2 regions of the Paenibacillus sp. sgz302148 genome follow, and region 2 is predicted to be linked to the other one. Evidence: riboswitches for the same ligand, from Rfam matches in the RefSeq annotation. Region 2 holds a riboswitch; the other holds the start of a gene.
What was found. Region 2 has a riboswitch for preQ1 ahead of queC (7-cyano-7-deazaguanine synthase QueC). Riboswitches for the same ligand answer to the same signal wherever they lie in the genome.
Positions count from the first base shown of each region.

Region 1: another riboswitch for preQ1. It lies ahead of queC (7-cyano-7-deazaguanine synthase QueC); the one in region 2 lies ahead of queC (7-cyano-7-deazaguanine synthase QueC).

Region 1 covers NZ_JBVYOJ010000008.1:238,064-254,172, reverse strand. The annotation lists gene AC0LWM_RS14240 (class I SAM-dependent methyltransferase) at 1-466, shown strand, start outside; gene AC0LWM_RS14235 (hypothetical protein) at 1,405-1,641, opposite strand; gene AC0LWM_RS14230 (aminotransferase-like domain-containing protein) at 1,756-3,111, opposite strand; gene ybaK (Cys-tRNA(Pro) deacylase) at 3,108-3,584, opposite strand; gene AC0LWM_RS14220 (DMT family transporter) at 3,789-4,763, shown strand; gene AC0LWM_RS14215 (MalY/PatB family protein) at 4,886-6,067, shown strand; gene queE (7-carboxy-7-deazaguanine synthase QueE) at 6,200-6,928, opposite strand; gene AC0LWM_RS14205 (6-pyruvoyl trahydropterin synthase family protein) at 6,918-7,364, opposite strand; gene queC (7-cyano-7-deazaguanine synthase QueC) at 7,361-8,026, opposite strand; PreQ1 riboswitch class I at 8,132-8,175, opposite strand; gene AC0LWM_RS14195 (hypothetical protein) at 8,272-8,457, opposite strand; gene AC0LWM_RS14190 (ABC transporter ATP-binding protein) at 8,531-10,381, opposite strand; gene AC0LWM_RS14185 (ABC transporter ATP-binding protein) at 10,344-12,113, opposite strand; gene AC0LWM_RS14180 (GNAT family N-acetyltransferase) at 12,437-12,826, shown strand; gene AC0LWM_RS14175 (aldo/keto reductase) at 12,956-13,930, shown strand; gene AC0LWM_RS14170 (hypothetical protein) at 14,012-14,206, opposite strand; gene AC0LWM_RS14165 (hypothetical protein) at 14,267-15,565, opposite strand; gene AC0LWM_RS14160 (right-handed parallel beta-helix repeat-containing protein) at 15,772-16,109, opposite strand, start outside.
Region 2 covers NZ_JBVYOJ010000008.1:115,104-131,212, reverse strand. The annotation lists gene queE (7-carboxy-7-deazaguanine synthase QueE) at 1-187, opposite strand, end outside; gene queD (6-carboxytetrahydropterin synthase QueD) at 184-624, opposite strand; gene queC (7-cyano-7-deazaguanine synthase QueC) at 627-1,286, opposite strand; PreQ1 riboswitch class I at 1,396-1,440, opposite strand; gene AC0LWM_RS13715 (UvrD-helicase domain-containing protein) at 1,830-4,067, opposite strand; gene AC0LWM_RS13710 (PD-(D/E)XK nuclease family protein) at 4,072-6,945, opposite strand; gene AC0LWM_RS13705 (hypothetical protein) at 7,079-9,907, opposite strand; gene dpdK (phospholipase D-like domain-containing protein DpdK) at 9,907-10,419, opposite strand; gene dpdJ (protein DpdJ) at 10,416-14,951, opposite strand; gene AC0LWM_RS13690 (hypothetical protein) at 14,967-15,671, opposite strand; gene dpdH (protein DpdH) at 15,658-16,109, opposite strand, start outside.

The DNA.
Region 1 (16,109 bases), 120 kb from region 2:
TATGCTCTACCATTTGTCCGACCGGCCTAAAGGTTTGTCGGAGATAGCCCGCATTCTGAAGCCGGGGGGCTCGTTCTACGCAACAACCATCGGATCGAATAACATGCTGGAGATGAAGCAGCTGATGAGGCAATTCGACCCCGATACGAAATACGACCGCGTGCTCGGGTCCATCGAAGCCAACTTCTCCCTTGATAACGGGCAGGCGCAGTTGGAACGTTATTTCGACTCCGTTGAGGTACGTTACTACGAAGACGGATTAATTGTCACGGAAGCCGACGCCATCGTGAATTATGTCTTATCCTGCAACGGACTCCAAGAGGACGAGATCGTTCTTGCCCCGGAACGCGCGGAGGAATTCAAAAGCTTCGTCGAGGCTGTTATGAAAGAAACCGGCAGCATTCGGATCACGAAGGAATCCGGGATATTTGTCGGCAGGAGTATTTTGGATAAATATTCCTCATAGAAAAACCAACCTTTTAAAAACCATCCCTTTTGTCGATATCCCTTTCACTCAGGTCCCTCCTTCCAATTCGCATGACGAGGGAACGCGGGATTTGAAGACGAAGCACCTTCCTGGCAGCATGCAGCAATCTCCGCTTGATGCCGTCCTTATGTCGATATCCCGTTGGCTCAGGAAGAAAAAGCTTGGATGAAACCATCGAACTGTTTTGACTTCATCGAATCACGCTGCCATGTCTTTAACAATGATTGAATCCTAAATGAATGCGAGCCTTGAAAACGGGACCTTTCTAACTTAGCGAACGGTCACAAAAATCCCACTATTTCCTGAACTAGCGGGATATCGGCAAAAGCTCAACTGGCTCCTGAACTAGCGGGATATCGACAAAAGCTCAACTTGCTCCTGAGCAAGCGGGATATCGACAAAAGCTCTAACTCGCTCCTGAGCAAGCAGGATATCGACAAAAGCTCAAACTCACTCCTGAGCAAGCGGTATATCGACAAAAGCTCAAACTCACTCCTGAGCAAGCGGGATATCGACAAAAGCTCAAGCTCCTGAGCAAGCGGGATATCGACAAAAGCTCTAACTCGCTCCTGAGCAAGCGGGATATCGACAAAAGCTTTTAACTCGCTCCTCAGCAAGCGGGATACCGACAAAAGCTCTAACTCGTACCTGAGCAAACAGGATATCGACAAAAGCTCTAACTCGTACCTGAGCAAGCGGGATATCGACAAAAGCTCTAACTCGTCCCTGAGCAAGTGGGATATCGACATAGCTCAGCCTGCTCCTGAGCAAGCGGGATACCGACAAAAGCTCAAACTCGCTCCTGAACTAGCGGCCCGCCCCCTAGCCGCCGTTGAAAATTTTGCCGACATCGGTCATGTCTTTCTCTTCCTGCAGCTTCCCAACCACGGACCAGCCGTATACTTTGCCTGATCGGGTCAACGCACAGCCGTCATGCCCGTCGCTTGCAATCGAAACGATATCTTGATTGGCGTGCTAGACGCCCTGATCGAAGTTTGCCCCCACATCGAACCGTCGTCCATCAGGAACGTTTCTTTGTCGAGAACCGAAACGATCTTGGACTTGCCTCCCACCGCAGTCTCCGCAGAAGACGCGTAGGCCGCCAACACATGGACCATCATAGCCAAAACGAGCCCAAACACTAGCTTTTTCATCCCTGTAACTCTCTCCCATCTAGCAACATATATGTGGACAATATTGGAATGATATCACGGCAAAAGAACAAAATCGACAAAAAAAGAGACTTACGGCCTATGTGCCATAAGTCCCTATTTCGTGTATCCGTAGTCGAGCTTGTTTCCTCTAATTTCCTCTACAATGGCGTTCACCCCGATGGCGATTTGCTCCGGCGTCGTCCTGGAGATGCTGATTCGCAGAAACTTTTCCCGGTCCAAATAATCGGACAAATAGAAGCGACCGCCATGTACCATAATAATTCCCCTTCGTGCCAGCCTGGCTACCAGTTGGTCCAAATTTGCGGTCCGCGGAACTTTAACATGCATATGAACGCCGGATGCCCCCTGAGGGACCTCCAGCAAACCGTCGTTGTTATAATCCGATATGGCCTCGTAAAAAGCGCGAATTCGCTGGGCATATATGTCTCTGATCCGGTGCTTATGGCGATCGTACATGCCGTTCTTGATGTAAATCTCCAGCGCCGCTTGGGACAGTAATGAAGTATCGACGTATGATTTGTGGCGATGGAACGGCTGTATCAGTTGATCGGGCAACACTGCGGCGCCTAAACGCAAGCCGGGGAACACGATTTTGGAAAAGCTTTTTAAATAAACGACATGCGAAGTCCGGTCATAAGCGTGAATCGGCTCGAATCCGCGTTCCTCCCCAAGATCGGCCATATAATCGTCTTCCACGACGTAAACGTCGTATTTGCCGGCCAGCTTCGCAATCGCTTTGCGCGTCTCTTCCGAGTACGAAGTTCCCAGTGGATTATGGTAACGCGACATCGTGTAAAAAAATTTGATCCCATCATGCTTGAATCGATATTCCAGCTCCTGCAAATCGATCCCTGCCGCCGTTCTGGAAAGGCCGGCTACCGGGACGCCTTCCTCTTCCAAAAATCGCAAATATAGATCATAGGTCGGCTGTTCGACGAGGATCGTTTGCTTGCCGTTCGGAAACGGCATTTTGGCCAAAATCGTTAAAGCCTGCTGGACGCTGGATGTTATGATGATTTGATCAACCTTTGCAAAAACCTGGTCATTCGCGAGGTGAGACACAAGGGTATGCCGCAGCGATTCGAGCCCCAGCGCGTCACCGTATGTGAACAGCTCGTATTTGTATATATCGATCGCCTTGTTCAAGCAATGCTGGAAATCAATATAAGGAAAAGCGTGCAAATCCGGCGACGCCGATGTGAAGTCAATCTTCGCATGCTCCTGGTCCAGCGGCCGCTCCGGTTTCCCCACAACGTAGTATCCGCTTTGCGGGATGGAATAAATGAGATGGCGCCGTTCCAATTCCGAATAAGCGCGGGATATCGTGCTGACGCTGCATCCGTACGACGCTGCGGCGGAGCGGACCGAAGGCAGCTTCTGCCCGGGGCGGTAGGCCCCCTCGTTCATCCGGCGCTCCATGTCCGTCAGGATCAGGTCGTATTTTCTCATGGCTTAGGCATGCCGAGGTCGGCTGTTTTCGCTTGCGTGACGGCGATCAGATCGGTGCCGCTTAATACGATTTCCAGCCCCCATTTGCCTCCGCTAATGCCCACTTCGTCCAATTCAAGCGCCGTCAGGTGGATGAAAGTCGGAAACTTCTTCTTCATCCCAAGCGGTGATACGCCTCCGCGAACATAACCCGTCAACGCCAAGATTTCGCTTACCGGAACCATCGCTACGCTCTTGTTGCCGCTAACGGCGGCGGCGCTTTTCAGGTTCAGCTCCAGATCGCCGGGCAGGCATACGACGAGTGGACCTGTGCGATCGCCCTTGAGGACCAATGTCTTGAACACCGACGCTGCGGGCAAACCGAGCTTATCCGCGGCGGTTGCGGCATTAAAATTGTCTTCATCGATTTCATATTGCATGAGCCGGTAGGCCACGCGGGCGGCATCCAGCATGCGGGCGGCATTTGTTTTCATAGCGTTCTCCTGATTCGTTAAGTGGTAGTTTTATTATATACCATAAAAGGGCACTTTCGTTGCGTGCTTCTCTCAACTGTATCGATACAGTACTCGATTTTCGTTATTGTTAGCAGTTCCGTACTGCCTTACATTGATCCTAATGGAGAACGTCGTTCGCCGGCACAACTCCCGAAATTTGCTTTAAGGAAAGGATGTTGTCTTATGAGTACCAACACCAACAACGGACTAAAGCTTGCTTATTTGCTTGCCGTACTGAATGCCGTCATTATCGGCTTTTCGTTTCTGTTCGCGAAGACGGCGCTGGAGCACGGCTCGCCGCTCGACACCTTGACCTTTCGCTTCGCCGCATCGTTTCTGGTCATGTCGATTCCCGTAGCATTCGGCTGGGTGAAGCTCCGCTATCGCGGCAAGCCGCTGCATAAACTGATGCTGCTGTCGCTGACGTATCCGCTCGCTTTCTTCACGCTGCAGGCGTTCGGACTGCAGCACGCCTCCTCTGCCGAAGGCGGCATTCTGTATGCATTTACGCCTGTCGTCACGATGCTGTTCGCCGCGTTATTTTTGAAGGAAACGACCACACTTTTGCAGAAGCTATCGATTTTCCTTTCGGTGTTCGGCGTGGTGTTTATTTTCGTCATGAAAGGGGGACGCCTGGACCTGTCGAATATGCTCGGCATTTCGCTGCTGTTCTTGACCTGCGTCGCTTTCGCAAGCTACGGCGTGCTTGCCCGCTCGCTGTCGAAGCAGTTCAGTCCGCCTGAAATCAGCTATTTCATGCTCGGTCTCGGATTTGTCACTTTTCTGGTCGTATCTCTTGCCGAACACGCATCGTTGAATACAATGGACCGTTTCTTCGTCCCGCTCGCAAGCGGCACTTTTCTTGTTGCGATTCTGTTCCTAGGCATCGCGTCGTCTCTCGTCACCGCATTGACGAGCAACTATATACTGTCCAAGATGGAAGCTTCGAAAATGAGCGTATTCTCCAACCTGTCGACCATTGTTTCCATGCTGGCGGGGGCTTTGTTCCTCGGCGAAAGCATTACGGGTTATCATGTCGTCGGCTCTGTGCTGATTATTGCGGGCGTCGTGGGGGCGAATAAGCTCGGAGGCAGCAAATCCGGCGTAAAGCCTAAGCCGATAATCAAGGAGCGCGCGGTTCGCGGTCAAGAAAATTGAGCGGCTGTCGCTGGATGAAAATGCGTTCCCCCAAGCAGTAGACCTGCCCTCCGCTCTGAGGTAAACTAGGAGATGAAAGTCGCGACTAGCTGACGTAAATTGAGGACGGAGGAATGGATCATATGAGCACGAAACGTTATGATTTTGACCGCTCGATCGACAGGCGCAATACGCGCTCGTATAAATGGGACCAGTCGGAGAAGCTGTTCGGGGAGAAGGACATTCTTCCGCTATGGGTTGCCGACATGGATTTCGAAAGCCCGCCCGCCGTTCGCGAAGCGATTATGAAACGGGCCTCGCAAAGCACGTACGGGTATACGATCCGGACGGAAGATTTCGTGGATGCGATCGTCAAGTGGTTTCGGAAACGCCACAACTGGGTGATCGATCCGAATTGGCTGTCCGATACGCCGGGCATCGTGCCTGCGTTAAGCTTGGCCGTTGAGCAATTCAGCGAGCCGGGGAGCAAAGTCATCTTGCAATCGCCTGTATATTACCCATTCTACGATGTCATTAAGTTGAACGGGCGCGAGGTGGCCAAAAGCCCGCTTATCGAACGCAACGGGCGATTCGAGATGGACTATGACAACCTGGAAGAATGGATGCGCGGCGGAGCGAAGCTGATGCTGCTGTGCAGCCCGCACAACCCGGGCGGACGCGTATGGGAGAAAGAAGAGCTGCTTCGCCTCGGCGAGCTGTGCCGCAAATACGACGTCATCGTCGTATCCGACGAAATTCACTGCGACCTTGCGCTGCCGGGTCATACGCACTATCCGTTCGCGTCGTTGTCGGAAGACCATGCGAACCGGACGCTTACTTGCCTCGCACCGACGAAAACGTTCAACCTTCCGGGCCTGCAAGCATCCTATGTCGTAACGCCGAATCCGGAGCTGAAACGCAAGCTCGACTCCCGGATCAAAGCGCTCAGCCTGCATATGATGCACTATTTCTTCCCGGATGCCGTAATCGCCGCCTACAACGAAAGCGAAGGCTGGCTGGACGAACTGCTCGTTTATATTCAAGGCAACGTCGACTACGCCATCTCGTATTTGGCGGAGCATTTGCCGGAAGTGAAGCCGATGCGGCCGGAAGGCACATACCTGTTATGGGTTGACTGCCGCGGACTCGGCAAAGACGTGAAAGGCTTGAAGGAGCTCATGTTCCAGCAAGCAAAAGTCGCGTTCAGCGAAGGGTCGGTATTCGGCAGCGAAGGCTACCTGCGAATCAATTTGGCTTGTCCGCGGGCAATCGTGGAGGAAGCGCTGGAACGTTTCTGCCGCGCCGCGCGCGAGAGCTTGAAGTGAAGAAAGGCCTCATTGCAAAACGTAAGCTGCAATCGCATTAATATAAAAAGCTTCAGGCTGCCGAAAATATTTCGACTGACCTGAAGCTTCTTTATGTTAGCGTCGTATGGACTTCCTAGTTCTATCTCCCGGTCATACGCAGCGTTTGTTCCCCCAAACCCACGTATGAAGCTGCGGCAGTACCCTGACCTGCTTCAATTGCTCGGATGCCATGACCTTTGCGATCAGCCATTCGTAACGCGTGATAAGGCGGTTCCGCAGCACATCGCAGTCCGCTTCCGCGACATCGTCGTTACCCGCCTGCAGATACATAGGTACCTTAGGATAACGGAGATGCACATTTACCGCGTATTCTAAATCTCCCTCGTCAAAAACAACGACCTTCAAGCTGAAGTTCCGCTTCTGGTTCAAGAGCCGATCCACGATATCGTCAAGCTTCTGCCAATCGGTCTCCATCGTAGAGCTTGGAGGCTTCGGCGAAAGCGTTAAGTCGTCGATGTCCAAAAACCAATCCTGCCACCGGCTTCCTTGCGTTTCCAGCGCAACGCCGATCCCCTGCTCATGCAGTACATCGACCAAGTCCCCGACCTGCTTGAGTAAAGCGGGATTGCCCCCGGAAATCGTAACATGGCCGAAAGCCGCTCCTCCCAAGCGGCGCAGTTCATTCACAACCTCATCTGCCGTCATCCACTGGATTTCATGCTTCGCCGATCCGTCCCAAGTAAAGCTGGAGTCGCACCAAGTGCAGGCATAATCACAGCCGGCCGTGCGGACGAACATCGTTTTTTGCCCGATCACCATGCCTTCTCCCTGGATGGTGGGACCAAATATTTCGAGAACGGGAATGCGGTTATTCTCCATGCCGATCCCCCGCTTTCGGACGGTATACGACATAGCTGGTTGGCGTTTCCCTCAAAAAAACTTGCAGGCAAACAGGCCGATTGGCCGTATCGTCCAAGTGGCGCTGAATGAGGTCGGCCATTGTTCTCGCGACGATCTCGGTTGTCGGAAATCGGCGGGAATCCCCGTCGTCGAAGCAGGCGATATCGTCATTCAAAAGCGTATGATCAAAACGGTCGTGAATCAGCTGCTTGATCGTCGCAAAATTAACGAGGAACCCCGACGCATCCAGTTCATTTCCGGCAATGGTGATATTGGCGAAATACGTATGTCCATGCATCTGACGGCATTTGCCGGCATCTTCGCTTGGGATATAATGAGCCGCCGCGAAGTGAATGTCCTTGTTCAATTCATACTTGAAAGAATGCTGGATCGAAGGATAAATTTGTTGAATCATCGCTTGTCCACCTCGCCTCGCGTTGCCAGATACTCGTCCAAGCCTTTGCGGCGAAGCCGGCAAGCAGGACATTCCCCGCAGCCGTCGGCAATGCTTCCGTTGTAGCAGGTGACGGTTTTATGGCGCACAAATTCGAAAGCGCCAAGACGATCCGCCAGCGCCCAGGTTTCCGATTTATCGATCCACATTAACGGAGTTTCAATAACGAAAGGGTAATCCATCGATAAATTCAACGTCACGTTCAGCGATTTGATGAACACGTCCCGGCAGTCCGGATAACCGCTAAAATCCGTTTCGCATACGCCCGTGACGATATGCCGGGCCCCGATCTGCTTCGCCAAGACGGCAGCGAATGACAAGAACAGCAAATTCCGGCCGTCGACGAAGGTAGTAGGAAGCTTTCCCGGCTCCTCCTCAATCGCGATATCATCCCGCGTAAGCGCGTTGGGAGCCAACTGATTCAATAAGGACATGTCCAGCACATGATGTCTGATCCCTAATTCCTTGGCAATGCTTGCGGCGCATTCCAACTCGATCTTGTGGCGCTGTCCGTAATTAAACGTAATGGCTTCGACTTCTTGGAATCGTTCCCGCGCCCAGAACAGGCAGGTCGTGCTGTCTTGACCGCCGCTGAATACGACGATCGCTTTGTTTTGTTTCATCGTCAATCTCCTCTTTTTCTCATCGTTGAACTTGAGAAGAAGAGATTCTTGGAACGTGCTATAAAGAAACCCTAAAGGAAGAAAACGATACCTTGCGCGATATCGTTTTCCTTAGTTTTTTATAGAGGGAGTTCGCGAACCTCTCCCGAAAACGGCAAGCGGGAGGCTCGCCGGTTCCGGATTTCTTCTTTAGTTATCCGTACTATAGCATAGAAACCCGGGGATGTGAAAGATGCATAATCTGGTTATTCCGCCTCGGGATACTCCGCCTTGAGCTGCTCGATCGAATCGAACTTCGGCGTTTCGAACAAAAACTTGGCCGGCGCTTTATCCGTCCGATTTTTGACGATATGGCCGTATACCTTGCCTTGCTTCTCGAATACAAACATCGTTTTGCCGGGTTCTTCCCGCAATGGATATTGAATGGGCATCCGCAGCACCTCCGACTTATTGGATTCTACAAGGCGACGGATAATCCTTCCAAATATCACCCACGGAATTGAATCATTTCATCGTCTGGGTGAAAAGCTCATGGTAAAAACCATGTTCACGAAGCAGCTCTTCATGGGATCCTTGCTCGAGAAGTCTTCCTTCCTTCAGAACGATAATGCGGTCGGCATTCCTAACCGTATTCAAGCGATGAGCTATAATGAAGCTAGTTCGCCCACGCATCAGACGCTGCAACGCTTCCTGGATTTGAAGCTCCGTAATCGTATCGATGCTGCTCGTCGCCTCATCCAGTATGAGAACGGCAGGATTCGCCACAATGGCCCTCGCGATCGAGATCAACTGCTTCTGGCCTTGGCTGATGCCTGCGCCTTCGTGCTTCAGCATCGTGTCGTAGCCGTCCGGCAGCTTCATAATAAACGAATGGGCGTTGGCTTCCTTCGCCGCTTCCGCGATCTCTTCGTCGGTTGCGTCCAGCCGCCCGTAACGAATGTTGTCCCGAATCGTTCCCCGGAACAAGAACGAATCCTGCAGCACAAAGGCCATATGCGCGCGAAGGCTTTCGCGCCGGATCGTCTTGACGTCGTGGCCGTCGATGCGGATCACGCCGCTATCTGCGTCGTAAAACCGCGAGAGCAGGTTGATCACCGTCGTTTTGCCCGCTCCGGTCGGACCGACCAAAGCGATCGTTTCCCCCGGCTTCGCTTCAAAGCTCAAATCGGCGATCGTCTCGCCATCCTGCTCGTAAGAGAAGCAAACATCCGAGAATTGTACATGCCCTTCCACACGTTCCAGCGATACCGCCGTTCGTTCATCGTTGCGCTCCTCTTCCTCGTCCAGTAGCTCGAACACCCGCTCCGCGCCGGCCACCGCCGACAGCACGGTGTTGAACTGGTTCGCGAGGTCGCTCAGCGGTCTTGTGAACTGCCGCGAATATTCGGCGAAAATAACGATCGTTCCGATCGTAATCGCGCCGTTCAGCGCAAACACGCCTCCGATGCCCGCCACGATCACGAAGCTTAAGTTGTTCAATGCGTTCATCAGCTTCGGAATGAAGCCCGTGAATGTTTGCGCCCAGAAGGCGGATACCTTCAGCCGCTCGTTTTTGCCGCGGAATTCGGCCATCAATTTGGTTTCCAGCGAAAAGCTTTTGACGATCATTTGCCCGGACATCGTTTCCTCGATAAATCCGTTCATATCGCCCAAATTCCGCTGCTGCTCCTTGAATAACCGGCCGGTCCGAGAAGTGATCCAGCGCAAGCCGTAAATTAATAACGGCACGACGATCAAGGTCAGCAGGGTGAGCTGCGGGCTCAGCCAAATCATGACGGACAAAGTTCCGAGCAGGGTCAGCACGCTGGAGATCACCTGAATGAACGAGCTGTTCAGCGTAGAGCTCACGTTATCGATATCGTTCGTCACGCGGCTCATCAGCTCGCCATGGCGGCGCTTGTCGAAAAACGAAATCGGCAGCTTGTGCAAATGCCGGAACAGCTCGGTCCGCATCCGGTATACCGTGTTTTGCGCGATGCCAATCATCCATACGTTCTGCAGCCAGAGCGATAGCGAATAAAAGGCGTATACGCCGGCCAGTCCGATGAGAAGCTGCAGCAGGCCGTCGTGGCTTCGGTCTACGATGTAGTCGTCGATGGCGCGGCCGATCAGGAACGGACCTAGCAGTGCCAGCAGCGAGCTTGCCACCACCATGCATAGAACCGCTGCCAGCTTGCCTTTGCTTGCGGCAAGGTAAGCCCAGATCCGTTGTAACGTGCCGCGCCAATCTTTGGCTCCCCGTTTGCCCTTGGCCGTGTCCCCTGCTTGGGGAGCGGTTTGGCCCATAGCTTGTTTCCCTTTTGGCTGCTGCTTTCCTCTAGGATATTGAAAAGGTTTGCTTAATTCCTTGAGCATCCTCAGCGCCCTCCTCTCCGACCTGCGAACGGTATATGCGCTGATATAAGGAGGAGTGACGCACGAGCTCGTCATGGCTTCCCGCAGCAAGAACGGCGCCGTCCTCCAGCAGCACGATACGGTCCGCGCCCGTTGCCGTGCTTATTTTTTGCGTGATCATCAGCGTCGTGCAGGATAACGCCTTCAGCTCTTGAAGAAGCTTCGCCTCGGTCTTGACGTCAAGCGCGCTCGTGCTGTCGTCGAGCAGCAGCACCGCCGGCTTGCGAACAAGTGCGCGGGCAATGGATAACCGCTGTTTCTGTCCGCCGGACAAATTGACGCCGCGCTGCCCGATAACCGTATCGTACCCTTGCGGCAGCTTCGCGATCGTATCGTGGATTTGCGCCCGCTTGGCCGCTTCGACGATTTCGTCCTCCGACGCGTATTCGTTGCCCCAGGCGATATTCTCCCTTACGGTTCCGCTGAACAGCATCGCCTCCTGCGGCACATACCCGATAGCTTGACGCACTTCGCCCGGGCTCACGTCGCGAATATCGACGCCGTCGACTCGGATCGCTCCTTGCTCGATATCGTAAAGCCGCAGCAGCAGCTGGAACAGGGTTGATTTGCCCGATCCCGTCGCGCCCATGATCGCAATTCGTTCCCCGCCTCTTGCCCGGAAGCTGACGCCATCCAGCACCTCAGCCCGGCTGCCCGGGTAACGGAACGAAACGCGCTCAAATTCAACATCGCCCTCTCCCCTATTTCCGCTTACCGCACCGATCTTCGACTGCAAGGCAACTCCGGTTACGTCCTCGGTTTCCAGCACTTCGGAGATGCGGGCGGCGGAAGCCTTGGCCCGGGCAAAAGCCATGATGATCATCGACACGATCGATAGCGCAGCCGTAATGCGCACCGCGTAGTTGACGACGGCGACGACGGCTCCGACACTGGCACCGCCGCTGTCGATCTGATGTCTGCCGTACCATAAAACGACGATTACGCTCACGTTCATAATGAGCAGGACTACCGGCATGGACGATTCAACGATGCGGAGCGCGGATACGGTCCGATCCATCAGCTCGCCGCTCGCCCGGGTGAACCGCTGCACCTCGTGCTTCCGCCGAAGAAACGCTTTGATCAGCCGCATCCTCGACAAATTTTCCTGCATGACGCCGTTCACGCCATCGAGCTTCTCCTGAACCGAGCGGAACAGCTTGCCCGTTAGCTTCATCACTTGCAGCAGAAACAGAACAACAACCGGGATCATAACCGCTACGATAAACGCAAGCTTGGCATGAACGACGAATGCCATCGTCACGCCGCCGATGACGAGCAGCGGAGCGCGCATGGCGATACGCAAGCCCATAAACAACGTATTCTGAATTTGCGTGACATCGTTCGTCAATCGCGTAATCAAAGATGAGGTCGCAAAACGGCTGAATGCCGCGAATGTAAGCGATTGTATTTTGCCGTACAGCTTTTCCCGGATATCCGCACCGAAACTTTGGCTCGCGTGGGCTGCATAAAACGAGTTAATCAATCCCGAAGCGAATGAAACGATCGTGAACAAGGCCATGACACCGCCCCACAACAGGACGACGGAGATATCTCCCTTCAAGATGCCGTCGTCAATCATCTTCGACATGAACAACGGCTGGAGCAGCTCGACGACCAACTCCACGAGCATTAGAAACAAGGCTACGCCCATAGCAAGGCGGTACGGTTTCAAAAAGGGCAATATCCCGCGCATGATCGGCCTCCTCTGCCTGACGCCGAATGGATGTCCGTCCATTTCTTCCGGCTACATATTTTCGCTATTATTATAGTCCCGATGGAGAAGGGCAGCAATGGATATTACCATAATATTACAATTCAAAATGAATATATGAAGCTTCCATGGGGAATATGACTTCAATGAAACTCGCACTTTCATGTCAAAAGGTTCCAAATATATAATTAGGATTAAAAAAGGGGGAGTTTCTACTGGATATCAACCTGCATAAAGTTCCGGTTGAAGAAAGACAAGTACTGGAACATCTTATTGAATACTATGTGTATGATTTTAGCGAGTACTTGGACATTGAATTATCGGAAAACGGGAATTTCGGATTTTATTCGTTAGATCCATACTGGGATGATCAAGTCAATCACTCTTCATTCATCGTCAAATTAAACGATACAATAATAGGTTTTGTCCTGGTTAAAAGAGTAGAGAAGAATGGAAAGGAAATAAACAAGATTGCAGAGTTTTTTATTGCGAAGAGATATAGACGAAATGGGTACGGTAAAAATATTGCTAAAAAAATATTCGATATGTATAGAGGATCGTGGGAAGTGACCCAAATTGAAAAGAATATGCCGGCACAAGTTTTCTGGCGTAATGTCATTTCGGAATATACAAATGATAGATATGAGGAGCAGTTTTACGATGGAAAATTCCATCAAACATTCGTGAACTACTAGTAGAGCTTCTATCCATAAAAAAGCATCACACACGTCAACGCGCGGCTATTTCGATTAGACATTTGCCCTTCGATTCAATACACTCGAAGTATGTACTTATTCCAGCAGCAAAGCGAGGGGAAGCTCACGATGAAATACCATCGTCTTGGAGGCAGCGGGCTGCATGTGTCCGCGCTCGGTTTGGGCACGAATTCGTTCGGCGGACGCGCCGACGCGCAAACTTCGGCCGATATCATCCATTTTGCACTCGAGCAGGGGATTAATTTTATCGATACGGCCAACATTTATACCCGCTCCCAATCGGAGAGCATCATTGGCGACGCATTGACGGGAAAACGTCACAATGTCGTATTGGCGACGAAGGCCGGCTTGGTGAAAGGTCCGGGGATCAATGAACGGGGCTCGTCCCGTTATCATCTCATGCTGGAGCTGGAAGGCAGCTTGAAGCGGCTCAAAACCGATTACGTCGACCTGTACCAAATCCATACGTTCGATCCGAACACGCCTCTGGAGGAAACGCTTCGCGCTTTGGACGACATGGTACGATCGGGCAAAGTGCGCTATATCGGCGCCTCGAACTATGCCGCATGGGAGCTGATGAAGGCGATTGGCATAAGCGAGCTTAAGGGGCTGAACCGTTACGTTTCCACGCAAATCAGCTACTCCTTGGCGGACCGGACGCCGGAGCAAGAGTTTGTCCCGATGTGCTTGGATCAAGGCGTCGGCATCATCCCGTATTTTCCGCTGGCCGGGGGCATATTGACCGGCAAATACAACACGCCGGGCAGCGTTCCGGCCGGTTCGCGAATCGAGAAAGAGCCGAATTTCGCCAAGTTTATCAACGATCGCACGATCGCCCTGGGTCAAGGCGTGAGCGCGCTCGCCGATCAGCTCGGCTGTTCGGCCGGCGTCCTTTCGCTTGCTTGGCTCATTCGGCAGCCGGCGGTGTCTTCCGTAATCGTTGGCGCGACAAGCGTCGCGCAGCTGGCCGACAATTTGCCCAGCGCCTCCTTAACGCTTGACGAGGATACGCTGCAGCAGCTAGCGCACCTGAGCCGGCCATTCCGCAGCGGGGAGCCGCTTGCTTTTTACCGTTTGCCGTAAATGCCAGTCGGAACGCAAAAAACCACGCGGAGGGGACCATGTTGTCCCTTCCGTGCGGCATGTTGTTACTTAAGCTCCATATTATCGTTTTCCGCTTAAGACCCCCGTCTTCGAACGAATGTCCGTTTCCTGCATATAAAACTCCATCAGCTTCCGATCCGCTACGTGATGGCTGATCTGCATGAGCTTCTCCGCCGCCTCATCCGCCGCACAGTCGCTGTTCTGGTTCGTGCTTTGATGTAAAGCGCGATGAATGATTTCGTAAAGCATACCCAATTTCAATCACCTTCCTTATATCGTGTGGCGTTATTATTAATTGACGCTCTTGCTTCCCGCTCACAGGTCATCCAGCATATCCGTCACCTTGCCCGTCGCCCGATCCACTTCAAGCCATGCGCCAGTCGCCGTATGTTCGTCGTCATCGCTATTGCGAACCAGCTCGTAGATGTGAATCGTCACGGTTTTATCGTTTGACGAATCCAACTCTTGGATAAAAATCGAGCCGATATTATGCTCGTCGCGGGTATTGTTCTCGGCACGAGTCTTGCCATCGATGCCCATCGCGACATAAAAAGCTTCCTCGTCCGTCAGCGGCGCATCCATGTTCGTCATGTTCTCGTCGAACCGCTCCATCAAAACTTCCTGGTACCGGTCGAATTCCGCCTTGCGCGTCGCTTCGTATATGGTGTCATCGCCATAACCAAGCCTCTTCAACGCTTTGCTCAGCTTGGTGCGTTCCCCACCAGGCCCAATCTCCCCTATGTTCAAGAACGACTTCTTCCGCTCGTCATATTGAACGAGATATTCCGAAACGATAACGTCGCGATGGATTGTGCTGTGCGACTGCAGCAGAAGCAGCTGCTTGCCCTCCTCCGAATAGATCGTCAGCATATCGGTAAAGCCTTCGCGGTACGTTTCTTCCAATTGAACGGCATTGTACAGCTTCTTTTGAAACGGAGTATCCTCCGCGGCAGACCGGAACAAATAAAAATAGCCTTTAGGCTCGGCATTAGCCCCGCCAAAAGATTCCGACTCAGGGTAGTCGATCTCAAGGCGATTATCCTCGACGGTAACGGTCACGGCTTTATACTGCTCGTCGGTCAGCTTGACGACGCCTCCCTGAACGGTGAAATCCGACTCGATCGAGCCGATATGATGCGATAGCCCGGTCATGATATTCACCTCCAACCGGTAAAGGCCTTTCTTCTTCTTCGTGACGATGGCTTCCCCGAACCAAAGCGGGCTATCGCCCGCAACCTTGTATACACCTTCGACGATTGCAATCGAGGCGTTCGTCCCCTTAGAATCGGAAGGCGCCTTTTGTTCGGTGCCCGGCGATTCCGTCGGGATTTGCGGAGTCGAGGACGGCGTTGCGGATGTAGACGGCTCTGTTTTTGCCGGCTCCGGCTCCGGCTCCGGCTCCTTCGATTCAACTCCCTTCGATTCCGGTTGAGTCGCTCCCGTTCCCGAATCGATCAAATCCGGTTGGCCCGTTCCCTCTGCCGCCGTGCTCGAGGCTACCTCCTCCTGCGGCATTACAGGTTTTTCTCCGGCCCCGGATTGGCAGCCCCCGATGACGACAGCGACGGTACCGGTCAGAAACATGTATAATATTCTTTGTTTCAGCATCTGCATAGGAAATCCTCATTCATCTGTTTGGACTTGATCATTCGATAATTACGGCGAATCATTGCGACGAACCATCAAATTATACCATAATTGCACAATTCCGCATGAGAACGGAGTACCAAAAAAATCCATGACATGTAGCCTCGCAGACGAACTCCTTCATACGGAGCACGTTTGGGGGCTGAACATGCCGAGCCGGGAAAACGGCTTACTTATGGATTGATTACATTGCCGCTTGAAATATCATTGGATTTGAGCTTCATGACAGCATGATTTAACGTGTTGTTCGTGATCGTGAACGGTTCGGCGCCTACGCCGGCGTACTCCGTCGAAATCCCCGTAATTCCCGCTATATCCGATGTAACCTGGTTGTTACGGATCGTTGTGTCTGCGACTTTCGCCGGATTCATCCGGTCCCAGTAGTAGCCGATATAAACGATCGGAACGGCGGCCGATGCCCCAGTTGCCGTAATCGTGTTGCCATCGATTAGCACTTTTTTGTCTTGACGAATGGATATGGCCGAGCCGGGACCTTTCATCGCAAAATTCG
Region 2 (16,109 bases):
CCTCGGCGGTGAGCATACGAATGTCCTGCTTCCCGGTCCCGTCCCATGTAAAGGCGGAATCACACCAGGAGCATGAGTAATCGCAACCTGCTGTGCGTACGAACATGGTTTTTTGACCGATGACCATGCCCTCACCTTGAACTGTCGGGCCGAATACTTCCATCACTGGTATACGTGCTGTTCTCATCGTTTACCTCCCGATAACGGGCGGTACACCACGTAGCTTGTCGGCGTCTCCCGCAAGAAAATTTGCGCACATATCGGCTTATTCGGCGTTTTATCCAAATAGGCTTGGATAATTTCGCACATTGTTCTGGCGACAACCTCAGTCGTCGGGAAACGCGCTTCGTTCTCATCACTAAAAAAGTCATTATGATCGTTCAGCAAGGAATGGTCGAAACGGTCACTAATCAATTTCTTTATCGTTGAAAAATTTACCAAGAAGCCGGATCCATCCAGTTCATCACCGACAATCGTCACGTTGGCATAATACGTATGACCATGTACTCGGCTGCATTTTCCAGCGCTTTCGCTCGGGATATAGTGAGCTGCCGCGAACTGGAAATCCTTGTTCAATTCGAACCGAAAGTTGTGTGCAACGGTAGGATAGGTTTGATGGATCATTATTACTGCGCCCCACTTTTCCTGGACATATACTCCTGCAATCCGTTCGCTCGCAAGCGGCATGCCGGACACTCGCCGCAGCCGTCGGCGATTACACCATTATAGCAAGTAAGTGATTTATTCCGCACATAATCAAATGCCCCAAGTTTATCGGCCAGTTCCCAGGTATCTGCCTTCGTGAGCCACATCAATGGCGTATCGATAACGAACTGATAATCCATTGATAAATTCAACGTCACATTCAAAGACTTAATGAATATATCCCTGCAATCCGGATAGCCGCTGAAATCTGTCTCGCATACCCCGGTTACAATATGTTTTGCGCCGACCTGCTTCGCTAGAACAGCAGCAAAGGATATAAATAGCAAGTTACGCCCGTCCACAAATGTCGTCGGCAGTTGCCCTTCCTTCTCTTCAATGGCAATCTCATCCCTCGTTAACGCGTTCGGAGCCAACTGGCCCAGTAGTGACATATCGAGCACATGATGCTTAATGTTCTGCTCCTTGGCAATACTGGCCGCACATTCGAGCTCTAACTTGTGACGCTGGCCGTAATTGAACGTAACCACCTCTACTACGTTGAAGCGCTCCAACGCCCAGAACAGGCAGGTGGTGCTATCTTGACCGCCGCTAAAAACGACGATGGCTTTTTCCTTCTTCATCCTATTATCCCCTCTCTTGTATATCGGCACCCGGCGCGAGCGGAGCATAGAGATTCAAGAACAACTCTCTTCTTAGGAACCATGAAAAAAACGATATCCTAAGGATATCGTTCCCTTAGTTTTTTATAGAGGGTGTCGCTAGAACCTCTCCTGGAGCCATTCATGCTGTTACGCTCGGATGATTTCAGATTTGTATATTATCTTACCATTATACCGCAGTTTGGCTAAGCTTGCATCTCAAAGCTTTTTCCATAAAGGTGATCTGCTTGCGCCCCCTCATTAAGAAATAATGCCTGCGGCATCTAACTTTCTTGCGAGGATGGTATATAACTTAAATGTCTTGCCTTATATCAAATTTTATGATATTTTAGAGTTGTCCGAAAGCATCGGCAAGCCCCTGTTGAGAAGCACTCACAGGGGTTTTTATTTGTCGAGAAAACGATGAAGAAGCGGGGATAGGGGCAGATATTAACAGAAAATTGTTCGATGAGGGGCAAGTAAGGCGAATTTTTATTAGGCAGATCCATCGGATCTGCCTAATATTCAAGAAAAGTATACGAATTTCTTACCAAGTGTTTGTAGAGTTGACTTTGCCATCAATACCTCATCTTTCCACGACCAGTTCTCACTTCCGATTGGGTTCGCTTTGTATGATCCATGCCCGATTAAACAAACGACATGTTCCGCGCGAGTAACGGCTACATAAAAGGTGCGAGCCTCTTCTTCGAGTAAATTATGGCGATATTGAGCAGTCCAATTATCAAATTTCGAGGAGCGACCGTGCCCTCCTGGCAGTTCAAGATCGAGTCCCCATCCGGGAATTTCGAAGAAGGTAGGCATCTGGTCGTCACTGAGCAATCTGCGACCAATATCGGGAATGATAACAATCGGGTACTCTAAACCCTTGGCGGAATGAACAGTTGAGAATCGAACCGCATTAGGCTTACTTTCTTCGTCTCCTGTATCCGCTTCGTCCATCTCCATTCCGGATAGCAAGGCCAACTGGAACCGATCGAAAAACTGTTGCAACGTCAGAGCTTCCGAATCCATCAATTCACGGGACCACATCACCAACTTCTCCAGATTAGCCACTGCCTGTAAATTGCCCTGCTTCCCGTAATATTCCCGTGCCCTGGTGAATTCGTACATATAGGTCAGCAACTGTGGTACGAGATCAACCTTCATCCTTTTGCGTACATTCCGAATTCCCTCTAACCATTCCGAGCAATCCTCTTCCTCTTCGAACCAATCCCTAAGAACTAGATTTGTCCCATCACTCCGGTATATTGAACTTGGAGTGATAAACGGAAGGAACGGGGTACCAAGCGCCAAATCGAGGGACACGTCGTCGGGATACTTTAATATCGCCTGTAGCATATGATAGCATGCCACTATTTCCGGTTTACGAAAAAAGCCACCACCCGTGTCCGTTACGACGGGAATATCGGATGGAAACCGAGAGTAAAAACTTTGCATTTGGTAATTGGAACGGAACAGAACACAAATGTCTTGGTACTTTACCGGGCGCATTCCCTGGTGCCGGTCATGGATCCGTTGATCGAGAAACTCTCGGATCTTATGTATCGTCCGCTCTGCAATGGGTTGTTCACGCTCCTTGTAAATCTCAATATGCTCATAATGGAACGGGACAAGAGTATCATTCGGCACATGCGCATCATCCGCTTTGGTTAATTTTTCTTGCAAAAACTCGTATCGCCGCCCCATGTCATCAAATAAAGCCGATTGTACCGAATGCAAAGGCTCAGTCGGACGACGGGATGCGCTCAGTGAAAGAGGAGTTGTATTGTTCTTTTCCGAGATTTTGCGTATAACCGAATGATCGGCGCCGCGGAACCCATAGATCGCCTGTTTGCGGTCGCCCACCACCAGCACGTGTGTAAGCCAGGGCGACAAAGACTGGATGATGTTCATCTGAAGTTCATCAGTATCCTGGAATTCATCCACAAACAAATAACGGAATCGCGATGCAACCAAGGGGCCAATTTGATCCTTGTATTGCTCGACGAGCGCCGCACATTTGTGCAGCAGATCGTTCGTGTCGACGCCGCCTTTCTCGCGCTTCAGATTCCCATAATGCCGATCGAGTTTTTCCAGCATGCATGCTACGGCGTTTCGGTAAGCCTGGTCTTCGTCGTTTTCATTTTGCCGCAATGTTTCAGCAACCACTTCTGTTATCGAACGTCCACGCCTCCGGATATGTTCATACCAGCCCTCCAACTTTTCAGCCATCACGTGGGGAGCCCAAAGGACATGCTCCGTGTTAAACAACCCGGCAGTCAGCGGGTCGTCCAACGCTTCGTTCATCGTGACTTTAAGTGCAGTCAAGAAATGATGGCGCGCCATCAAGATCTCGGATTCGTGAGCGATAAGTTCCGTATATCCGAAATTGCGCAGCAGCATGGCACAAAAGCGGTGAATCGTACCTATAAACGTCGAGGCGATACGCTCCTTCTGTTCGAACCAGCGAACACGCTGGTCCCAGTCGCCGGCTTGCTCCGCATCCCGAATCCGCTCACGAACCCCACTCTCCAATCGTTCCCGCATTTCATCGGTTGCTTTATTTGTAAAAGTAATTAGTGCGAAATCATCGATGTTGACTTTCTCCTCATTGACCAGATGCAGGACGGACGCCACCATGGTACGTGTTTTTCCAGAACCTGCACCTGCGGAAACAACCGTGATCGAGTCCGGTTGCATAACGCTGTCAACGATATCGGCTTGCTCGCGTGACAATCGTACCCCGCCGCGCTCAATTCTCATACCGTCACACCTCTCCCTGTTGATCGGTGATACCCAAACATTCCAACCGAACCGGACAAGACGTGCAATGATCTCCGGCATGTTTGGGAAATTTGTTTTGCTCGATACTCCTTACGAAGTGGCCGATTCGCTCCGGCATACTCGCAAAATGCCTATCCAGCATGCTCGTATAACGGTTGTCGGTCGCTTTCTGCTTTTTCTCCACGGCGAAGTAAGCGTTTATTGAATTTCTCCACCACGAAACGGCCTGATATTGGCTGCGGAAAAGTCGGACGCCGTCAATCTCGACCTCTTCCGTAACGGCTTCAGGTAAATTCTCGTTTTCCTTTTCACCGGGTAGGAGCCATTCTCCTGTCTGAATATCCCCTAGAACTGGAATATCGAAAAGTGCGGTTTTGACCATAAACGGAACGTCTATGTTAACTCTTACCGTTCGCTCTTCATGTCCGTCGTCGACCATCACCCGGAAGGACTCTCTAGCGCCTTTGACGATATGACGAAAATACCGGTAACGCACTTTGCTGAAAAATGCGAGTTGACCTTTGACCTGCAGTTCAATTGCGTGCCACGTGATTGGGCTGAAAGCCGGAAACAAATTGAGAACATCAGCTTTAGACGTCTCCATGAGACCGAGCATATGTTGGTAAAATTCCACGCTGCTCGTTTGCGGCGGTGTTCTTCCCGACAATTCCAGCAGCCCGTATATCCGGTTTAGCCAGGTGGCCTGAGCATATATCTCCAACTGCCATTCGCTGCGATACATCCTGGCCTCTGGGTGTAGAAGTTCCAGCCTATAACGGAGCGGACATAGACCGTAATGTGCCAATTCGTTCAAGTCATAAAACTTTCGTTTGGCGGTCCGCACTTTTACTTCTTTCACTCCGCCGTGAGCCCGGCTTAAATCAAGCGTGTCCAAGATGCCTTGGACTGTTCTTTTCGTACCGAGCAACAGTTCAACTTCCTGCATATATGAACTGGGCTGGAAGGAGCGGTCTCCGTCCTTCTGCGCGTAACTGAGCACCAGCCTTTCCTCTGAGGCACGAACGACCGTCAGAAACATATACCGCTCTGTCGCTAAGTGTTTCTCCCTTCCATCGATATAGAATGGCCACGGTTCCGGATAAAGCACCGGCACATGCACATTGTCACATCCGACGTACACAACCGCTTTATAAGACATGCCGTCCATCGTTTCCGGCGTGACGATACGCAGTAAAGCCGGGTTTGCTTGAACGTCGTCCACTTCCTCTTCGCTTTCGTCATTCTCGTTCGGAACCCGAGTCAAAGCATTTATCGCGTCACCGAACTCTTCCGTCGTGAGCGGAATCGAGAAATACCCGCTCAAGTCCCGAAATACCGACTGAATTAGCTCCAACACTTCCCGCTCCGCCTTGCGAAGGTCGTTCGGCAGCATTTTATTCAATTCTTCCTGCAATATCTGGATATGTCTTGCAACAGATCTCTCTCCTTGACAGAACAGACGAGAGCATACCGAATCTAGCAGTGCGACAACTTCGGTCCATTTGCGGATCGTCTCCGTGTCCGCCAGTTGCACGGGAAGTCGGAACACTGTCTCTTCCTCGCAATTCCGCTCCAACCGGCGCAAAACAGCCATCCAGTCTTCCCTGGTCTGGCATGCCGTGAAGTACTGGAATTTCATTGCGCGAAACGCTGGTGTCGAGTCCTGAACGGCCGCGCCCAACCATCCTGATGACAATATCGTCTCAAGAGAGTCTGCTTGAAGAAAAAGTTTATCGTCCTGCCAAATTTGATAAAGGTTGAGAATGAACCGTCCTACAGGCGTAAGCAGCAGTAGTCTCGGATTCGAAACCAATTCCACTTCTCTCTTCTGCCCGCTGGTTCGATCCACATACGTAAGTGGATTCATCGTCATGTAATCCCGAAGACGGTCGACGAACTCTTTCGAACGCCTCATGACGACTGCAACGTCTTTTGGCTCGTATTCGCCGCTGTCGAACCAATGTTTCAACTGCACGATACACCCTTGCAGTTCGCGGTCGCGATTCGGATACTGCATCAGCGTTACGTTTGCAACTGGTTCAGCAAACAGCGTAGGTTTTCCGAACTGCAGCATATGGCGCTGAACATGCGCAATATCATCTTTTTCGCTGATTGGAGGCGTGTCGATGGAATAACGACGTTTCCCTATAAAACGGTACGTTTCCTCAATAACCTGGTACGCCTGCCGCTGCTGTTCCCGATAAGGAACGAGGAATACGACTTCCTTTCCTTGATTATCGCACTGCTCTATAAACCATCGCTGTAGTTCAGTCAAATAAGTGAAACCTTCCATAACGACCAGTTCAGTCGGTGCCGCACGAACTGCCAAGTAATCGTGCGCAGCGGCTTCGAACAGCCGTTTTTTTACATTTTCCAAGTTATCGTAAAACGAAGCCTGAATGGCCTTTAAGTGCATTTCGATGACTGGATTCACAAGCAGATCCCGTTTCGGCTGAGGGAGCGGTTTTTTTCGAAGGTCGATGCCTTCCGCAGCGAGACTGTACAGGATGCGAATCCACGAGGAAAAGTCATGGCGCAGCAAATCGCGAAGATGAGGATCGCCTTTGGATATCTCATTCATCGCCCGGTACAACATCGTCTTCTCTTCTCCCCGGGAAGATAATGCAAATCCTTGCTTCGTCCATGCCCTTATGACGTCAGCAAACAACGCCATCTTCTTTGCTTCGCCCTTATCGTTCGTGAACCGTTGTTCTTCCTTTATTAATCCGTTACGTTCCCGTTCGGCAGATAGTGCTTTAGTCGCGGTTATGTAGGTATACTCACGCCCTTTAATGATAAGCTGTTCAATCTTTGCGCGGTCCGGCAGACGGTTTTCATACGTAAACAAAGTGAGCATCCGATCCCTCCAGGACATATTCGGATTTTGGCCAAGAAAAAGGCCTTTGGGCAGAGTGCTCCCAAAGGCCTAAATGAATAATACCATATATACACTCTATTGGAAATAGGAACATAATAAGAACAGTTCCATGTTACGAAGACATCTTCTCCTTGGCGTACGCCTCAAACCGCTCGAGAATACCAGCCTCCCCCGAACTTCGCGGATAAATAGGCTCTGCACGCAGTTGATCCCGGATACCGTACGTCAGCGCATGAGAAATACACACCGTGACGACAATGGATAAGTCCGACTGTCGCGCGTAAGCCGTCGTCTGTTCGGTGGCTCGGTCATGTGTACAGACGCGGGTTTTCAGCCGCCCGTTGCGGCGCATGATCTGTTCGGCGGCACGGCGTGCGGCCTTCTCCCTGCATGAGAAAATCGTTATCGTCATTTGCGGAAGATTCTTAAGCGGATCGTCGGAGTCCTCCTCTCTGCGGTTCATATGCCGCTTAAGTTGCTGCAGGATCATGTAGTCGCCAGTCACCGCTTCACCGAGTTCGATCAGAAACGGCAACAGCCAATTCGTATGTTCATCCATCTTGTCGTACAGTTTGCCGACCCACTTGTCCCACACGGGTTTAATCTCCATGCCGGGCACGCCATAATCGTGAAACAGTTCCATACAGTCAAACGCGACAGACAGTAGATTGGGGATAGGTTGAAACGTCATCCAGTCCCTCGTATTCCGCCACTGTGTATCTGTCGCCTCGGGCTTTTTCCTCAGCAAACCGTCGAGAAGCCTCAATAAGTCCTGCAACGTATGTTCGTTTTTGCTGGCGAACATCCGGACGGTGTCGGCCAAATTTTCGTAAAATTCCGTTTCGCTTCCTTCCGGAAAGTCCGGATCGTGCGTGACATACCGGACAAAAGGAGAAAGCGATCGTACCAACATACCTTTTTTAGCGGCTTCCGGTTCTTCTATTACCCATTGCGTCAGCCATTCGTTAATGTGCCGAATCGCCGTCGGTGTCCAATTATCGTAGCTCTCTTCGAGCCGGTCCAGCCAGTCCGTCAGAAACTGATAATCTTCTTCCGCTTCAAACAGAATGCGATACCATATTTCCCACTCCTTCGGGATGAGCCGGTTCTCGATGTCGAGCCATATCGGATCCGCCAGAACGGACCGTCCCGACAGACGCATACGAATCCGGTGAATCAACCGCAGGCATGGGAGCAAATCCGGACAAGGCCTTTCTCCGGCTTTCTGCAAAAACGGAAACAGCACTTGCAAAAATTCCGTTGACGCAAATTTGTGCCACCCTTCCGTGAGTTCACTAAACAACTGGCGGTATTCAATCAGGGAGAGCCCCAAATCGAGCAGCACATCGGACCAGTCAGCTGCAATCTTCATTTCATCGCGAATGCCGTGCATATGAGATAAGAATAGTTGGTAGAGTTCGAAATACACCGGCTTCAACTCCGGACGTGGCCACTTCGGATCACCCACGAAATAGCGAAGTAAATAGGGCAGCGATACATTCAGCACTTCACTTCCTACTGTCGTATCATCATTCCGTAGATGGACGAGAAGCCGTTCGATTTCCGTACCGTTATTGAGAAAACCGTCGCGTGTCCACTCGTCGGCTCCGCGTTTCGCCAGATCAATCGCAACGTAGGGATCCAGACTGGTAAGCCGACTGAACCATTCGTTCCAGTTGCCGGGCATTGAGGAGGAAACGTCCCTACCGGGGCCGGTACGCAGATGTGGTACCAAATACTCGTAGCAGACGCGGAGTTGTCTGCTGGTCAATATCGTTCGCCACTCGCTTTCGCTCAAGTGCGAAACCGAATCCGCAACCTGCTTATCGATCTTCAGATCCTGAATTTCAAACGCACACAATAGCATTAACTGATATTGCTCTTTCGAAGCGGATAGCCCGGAAACGATCGCGAAAGCATCTTCAAACCGGCCTTGATCGGCGAGAGCTTTGGCCTCTTCCAGCGAATGCACTGCAGGTCCGGATCCAGTTGAGTCGCCACATGCTCCCGCCGAACCGGCAAGTGACCTTAACAGTTGTTCCGTTTCGGTACCTATACCGGCAGCGAGCAATTCGCTTTGCAATTCTGGCTGCGGAGTGTCCGGGGTGACCGCGCGCAACATGAAACTGATCAGTGTCTCCGGGTGCGAAAGCGACCCGCGTACACGGTAAAGCGACTGGTATTGCGGCCATACCGCTTGTGAAAATGCGGTTTTCAGCGCCAGCGGGTCGTGCCTGTGTTCTTTCAAGTAAACCGCATAAACGGCGCGAATTAACCCTTCCGTAATGCGGGAAGGACGAGATGCCTTAAGCAAATCTTCCATTTGCGGGTGGGTCACAATATCGTGCCAGCGTTCAAAGCGAGCCAGCATGTCTATGCGCATGAACAAAACATTCCGCGGATCTACCAGGCGGTAACGTTCCAATAAACTGATTTGCGTTTCGGCACTTTCAATATCTCGCGCTTGCAGCGCTAGCTCAAAGCTGCGGAGCAATTGGAACGGATCCTGGGGAATACGAGCACGACGCTCCGGCCGCCCCTCCAACAGCATGAACATCAGTTGAATTTTCTCGCCGATCATGTTGTCATCGCCGCGAAAGGTAAAATAATGTCCCTGAGTAAACGATTCGGCGATCAGGTCCGCTGCATGAGGTGCCCCGCTGAGACGATAGCCGCCGAAGTCACTGTAAGTCGGTCCGATAAATGATCGGATCTGCTCCCGCAGTTGAATGAACGATGTTTCGTCAAACGCGAGGGCATACCAGGTAAACGTTTTGTCGCGCTCCATGAATGGCAGCACCGTGGGGGAAGGCCGGTTGCCTTCAAGTCTAGATATATATGGGTAAACCTTGCCAAGCGCCCCTGATTCAATTCGATCCCAGGTAATCAGGTTAGGGCTTGCGAAGAAGTGTTCTAGGAAGTACCTTACATCGGGTGTCATCACTCCGTATCCCCCTTTCCCCACCATCTGCTCCAGACGATCCGGTTCTCAGCCACTTCAGCGGGATCCGCTGTATACTGAAGAAACTCTTCGTATGTCGTTATTCCATTGTAAGTGAAATTCATCGAACCACTTATAAAATAGGAGTCCCCGAGCAATCCTTTACCGTGAAGAACCGCATTATACCGCACATCGAATGACTTGGACGTCTTTTGTTGGATAGATTTGACAAACTCTTCATTATGATCGAGTCTCCGGGTTTCCAGAAAAAATTCCGTGCCCCGTTCTATCACATGGGCAATGACATCGGAGAACGTAATGTCTTTTCGCGCCCATTGTGGTTCAAGCAGCAAAAACTCATTCGAACGGTTACGTATGACCGAAATATCGGACACCCAAGGGGAGGCAAGAAAAAGGCGGCGGCTCGGCCGGATCAATTCGGCAGCCAACACACTTTGTAGCAGATCCGGTAATTCCCGGGAAGCAGAGTTTGTGTAAATGTAACGAGTCATTGCAGCGCCTCCCGGATTTCTATGTTTAGAGCGTAAAAGCCGCGCTCTCTCGTGATCCCCTCAACCCGCGGATAAACGTGCAAATAGCCGAGATCGAGCGGTTCCGCGGTCAAACTGACAATGATATCGCTGATTTCTAATTTTTTTCCCTCTGGAACTATGAGTTGAACAGAACCATAGTCAATGAGCATGCTCGTCATGCGTTCTTTCCACCCTAAATCCGGATACGAAACCTGGTGATGTAACTGCATGGCGCCAAGGACAAGCTCTCGATCCGTCGGCACACGACTGGCAAAAGGATTGTACGACTCCAGTGCTCGGCGTCGGATTTGAGAGCCCTGCGGCCAGATCATGCCGTAAATGACATTGAACCGCCAATTCAAATCATCCAGTGCCCGCGGATCAATGTGTTGAAGCGCAGCTTGAAAATTGGCAGACTTGCGAACGTCCGCACTGAAGACGTAAGCAAACACGCGTGCGTCCATTTCGATTCCAAGTCGGGATTCTTCCCGTTTCCACGTTTGAAACAGATCAAACAGAAACCCATCGGTATCAGGATTGCTGCCGGGACGTAGAAGGCGGTTAAACAACCCGTTCATAACCGGCAACGTGGCGAGAATGCCGAGATCGTTCAACCGATCCTTGACTCGTTCGATCGTTGCATTCGTTTCCCGGTATCCGCTTGAGTTCCGGAACCGATTGATCGCATCGTGGAGCGACGGATCGGCCTGTATGTGCTCCAGGATGCGGGACAACTCGCTGTGTACGATTTCTGCGTCGGACGGCGCCAAAGCACTCTCTAGGAGTCGGTAAAACCGGCGGGGATCTTGCTGGTAGCTTTTCGCGATTTCCTCAATAATTCCGCTTCCACCCTCGATCGTTTCAGTGATCCATATTTCATCGGCCACATCCGCACACGTACCGTCCGCTTGTTTCCGCGGGCCGCCCCCGATATCGAGTAGAAGTTCGCCGTTGCGATGCGATCCCGCCATTTCAATACATGCTTGCAATAGAGCTTCTCCGAGCGTGGCCACCCAGCGTTCGCGTGCCCAGTCATGCCACTGTCCATCGGGCTCTTCCCAAAGCACGGCCGCGAGTGCCCGCAAACGTTCGGCAACGAGAGGCGTCTCAAATAAACCGATTAACTTAAGATGTGTCCGCTGATACTGTGCCTCCTCCTCTATTTCCGACTCATCTGAGCTTGTCAGAACCTGAAACACAACGTTCATCACGTCGTTCATGACAGAAGGAAACGAATGATCGTGAATTGTTTCGCACGCTTCCTCAAGTGTACATCCGTTCACCAGAGAAGTATGGAGAAGCGCCGATAAATAAATTTCCGCCATCCGCTCAAGCACAAATGAGTTGCCGATCTCGCTCAACGCCTCATCCTTCATGACTATTTGTTGAAAATAAAGCGATCGGAAGGACCGTAACTTCGCTTCATTCGGGTCGTCAATCGATAGGATGCGTACCGGAATCTGATGTAGAGTAAACCTGATGCCGTCCACCTGCTGAATAAACCCTAATGCCGCAGATTGGCCGGGCTCAAGTACGAACCTTACGGACAATTCAACCGGATCCGTTTGATTGACGAGCCGTACCGAGGACTCCGAACCGATGGCGAACCGTCTTACGATAACCGCGCTATACGTGTCGTGGGTGAAGAAACGGACTCCGCCGATGACGGACGCCCATCTGGAACCTTTTGGAATGTCAGCCTCCAAACCATATTCCGAACCCGTCACGGCCTCCGAAGCCGGGAACAATTGGCTTTTCCATATAAGGCGGGCGTTTGATTTCGTATCAACCGACCGATCGGATTGTTTCGGCCTGATTTTCCAAGGCCGTACAACAGGCAATTCGATTATAGTACCTTTATCCACATACTGGAATCGGCCGAGATGACGGTACTCATCAAACTGGCAAAATTCCGAAATTAATAACTCCTGCGGTTCCAGGCCTGGCAGCAGCGACGGTGGCGCAATCCAATGGCTTTCCGCGCCGTGCGACACACCGAATCGCCGTGAAACCCGCCCCGGTGCGAACGTGTTTAGCGCCTGCAATATATCCATCGCTTCATCCAAACGGGTAGCGTTCGGCAATGGCGGCAACACCACTTTAACTTCTGGTAGACTCAAATCGCTGAACAGATTCGCAGGCACAAATTCCGGTAACGGATGATTCGGCGTGTACATTTCTTTCGAGCCACCACTGCCATCCATTGTGCCCCAGTCCGATTGAAGACGCCGGAGCAGCGTCGGTAGTACTTCTAGAATCAAGGACCGAGGTGGCTCCCACATAAGAGCGTGCATGTTTTCCACCGAACAATTTAACGCCTGCCGGATATAACTCTCCATCCGGAAACGGACTGACTGCTCTTCCAGGATGCGTTTGATCAGCCTGATGACTTCCCCCTTCTGCGTGGAATCCCCGCCGGTAGGCTGTGCGAACATGTACCACAAACTTCCAGCATTGACCCTCTGCTGTCCCAACTCATAGGAAGCCCAATCCATAAAAGCGAATACCGCCTGGATACGAAGTACGTATCGATTCATAATTGGCAACGCCTGCCGTTCGAGCACAGGTTGAAACAGCGTATCGTAACTTTGATACATAAACCGGTCCCGACCGTAATCTGATAGAATCGTCACCATCCACGGCCGCATCATCGGGTCGCGACCCGCTCGTCCTTTACGCTGTAAAAACGCTGCAAGATCCCGAGGTGCCTTATGCTGAATCACTGCACCAACCCGTTTGTCATTAAATCCAACTTCAAGTGACGGCGATGAGACGATCACTTCCGCTTTTACATCGACTCCGGCGTCCTGCGAGCTCGTCCGTCCAATATGAAGTGATTGCTGCAGATCGTGACCGATACTTTCTGGGAAAAACCATGACTGCCCGTGCAACATACGCTGTGCGGCTCCAGCGGTAAAATGGCTCCGCAGCGCGGCGAGCGGTTCACGATCAAGCAGTTTGGCCAGCGTCTTGTTGTTTCTACCTTCCGCGTCAAGCAATGTGTGGAACAACCGATTCGTCACATCGAGGTCGTCTGTAAATACAAACAACTTCGAACCATAAGCGGTCACTTGCTCTTCCGCCAAGGCACTGCCAGGATCGAGCATGCGCCGTAGCAGCATCGACGCCTGAATCGTCGTCGAAAGCAGGGAAGTACCCGCTGCGGGGTCTCCGCGCAGTATGAGATGATACTCTTTCCCCTTCGACTCCATCTTTCCGTTCGCAGCATCAATTTCTGCTACATCGCCGCGTGGCAGTCCGGTCAACTGACTAAAAAAATCGCCGGCATCCCGCAGCGTTGCTGATAGACCGGTCATATGAAGCGGTGGCTTACCCAATGCGTGGTGCCATCTTCGGAGTAATAGCGCTACTTGCGCGCCGTGCGTACCGGTGTATGTGTGAACCTCGTCTAGTAGCACAATGCGAGGCGGACGCTCTGTCCGTAAGCCGATTAACGAGCCGTAATTATGATCGCTAGTATACCGGTTCATCATTTCTGTCGTCGTAAACATAATATCAGGCGGCTGTTTCCGCATCGATGAGCGGGTAAGCGGCATCACGTCACCTTCGATCACCGTATCGCACCCTCGTTTGACGCAGACGAGACGTTCACGGCCGACAGTCAGGTCGTCGCCCGACCAGACGAGCTCTGATTTGCACTCTGGACATTTCAGGAAAGGACAGACGTAGCCGAACGGCCCTTTTTTCCATCTTTCCGAGACTCTTTCCTTCGTATTCGGCGTATCCCCGAATACTACCCCGATCGATATTGGGCGTTCGAGTGGCAGGATCCGGTTCAGTTGTCGCACTTCGATTAGCGTATCCATAAACTGGTCCTTAAGCAGTTCGTTTCGGGGGTACAGTGCGACGGCCTTTATCCAGCGTACAGCGTCAATCCTTGATGCAATCCATGTAAGTGCAGGTAAATAAAACGATAGCGTCTTCCCCGTACCTGTTCCGGCCGTCACGATAAACCCACGAGATCTCTCTTCCCGCAAATCCCGAAACATCCTTATCGTTGCGTCGAATTGAAATTCGGATAGACGAAACTTGTCGCCTTTACCTTCGATGAACGTCTCGAGCGTATCTCGTTCGTACTGCCCGAGAACGTTATCCGCTGCTTGGAGTAGTGACGGCCCGTCGATATACCGTTCGGGATATACACGGGTGCTTTGGTGAAAGCGAAAATCGGAAACAAGCGTCGGTGATGCTTGCCACGATTTTGAAGGAAACCATTGGCGCAACCGCGCCATGAGACGGACGGTTTCGGCCATTCTTGTACGCCACACCTCTTCCCTTCTTAATGGAAGTGCGGCAATCATCCATTCCTCGAGTAAGCCGTTTTTCAATTCCTCGGCGGTCGTATCTTCGACCTGATGGCGGTCAATGAAATCTGCTGCCAACCGATCCAGTTCTTCATCGGTAAACGAACCTTCAACATAGCCCCAAGATAAATATTTGGCCTCGTGCTCTTCGAGTTCATTGAGAAAAAGCTGCTTCCAATCTTTCAAGGCATTCCCTCTTTTCTAAATCCGAATTGTGCAATGGTTCGCAATGCCTTGTTCGTTAAGCCATTCAGCAACTGCCGCGGTCCATAGGCGCATCGGCGCTCCGCTTGAACTGCCCGCCAGTTTAAGGAAATGAAGCACTTCGTCCGGAACGTTGCCTTGTCCGAACTTTTTCCATAAAGCGTGCAATTCGTTCGCACGCTCCTTCAGCAGATTCGTTTCATTAACCGACATCGGCAAACGGGCCGATAACAACTGAATCGCTTGCATATGCTGTTTCATCTTATCGATGTCGCTTTGAAAGCTCGATATTTTCTGAAATATCGCCAACGTCTCTTGTTGAATGAGCGGAAGCGAGTTTTGCACATGCGCCTTCCATACTTCCAGCAAACTTTTATTCACCGTGTCGAAGACGCTTTTCATCGTTCGTTGAAACGACTGGAATTCCTGCGTATCCAATATCCACTCTGGCTTTTCCTTAAATAAATCCATCTTGATGCCCACCATTACCGCAGCCGGGCCAATCGTGCTGCTCAAATTCGGGCAATCGATGCCCGCCTCCTTCATCGCCATGTAACTGTCGCAAACACCGGCAAGCGCAGTAACGATCTCTTGTAGCATCGATTGACGGGAACGAAACAACTTCAGCAAATCTTTTTCCGACTCTAACCTTTTCGCCGTGTTCACGAACTCGATAAATCGTGATGCTTTAATCGCCAGCATGGGAGCCCTCCCCTCGGATGGAAGCCAACCCTTTCGCAATGAGACCGAGTTGACCTTCAATTTCGTTTTTCACCTGTTCGAGCTCTTTAATAGCCTCGGTAGCCTGCAAATCTCTTAAATCCGCTTCGATCTTCCTGGTCGATTGATCGAGGAACGAATCCAGAACACCGACGCTCTTCTCAACTTCCGCAATATGGCCTGTAGGAAGCCGCCCGAGTTCTACAGCCGCTTCCAGCTGTTTTTTGCCCGCGAGCCCTTGTATGCTCTTGACCAGCGTCTTGATCGGGCGGCTCTCAAGGCTGGTGACGGCTGCCTTAATTTTCGCCTCGTCCTCGCGAAGCGAAGCGGAAGTTATCGCGCATTGATAAGCTTTCTTGACCAGTTGTGCCGCCTCTTTGGCATCAAGCCTATCCCCGAGAGCCTGTTTCATGCGTTCAG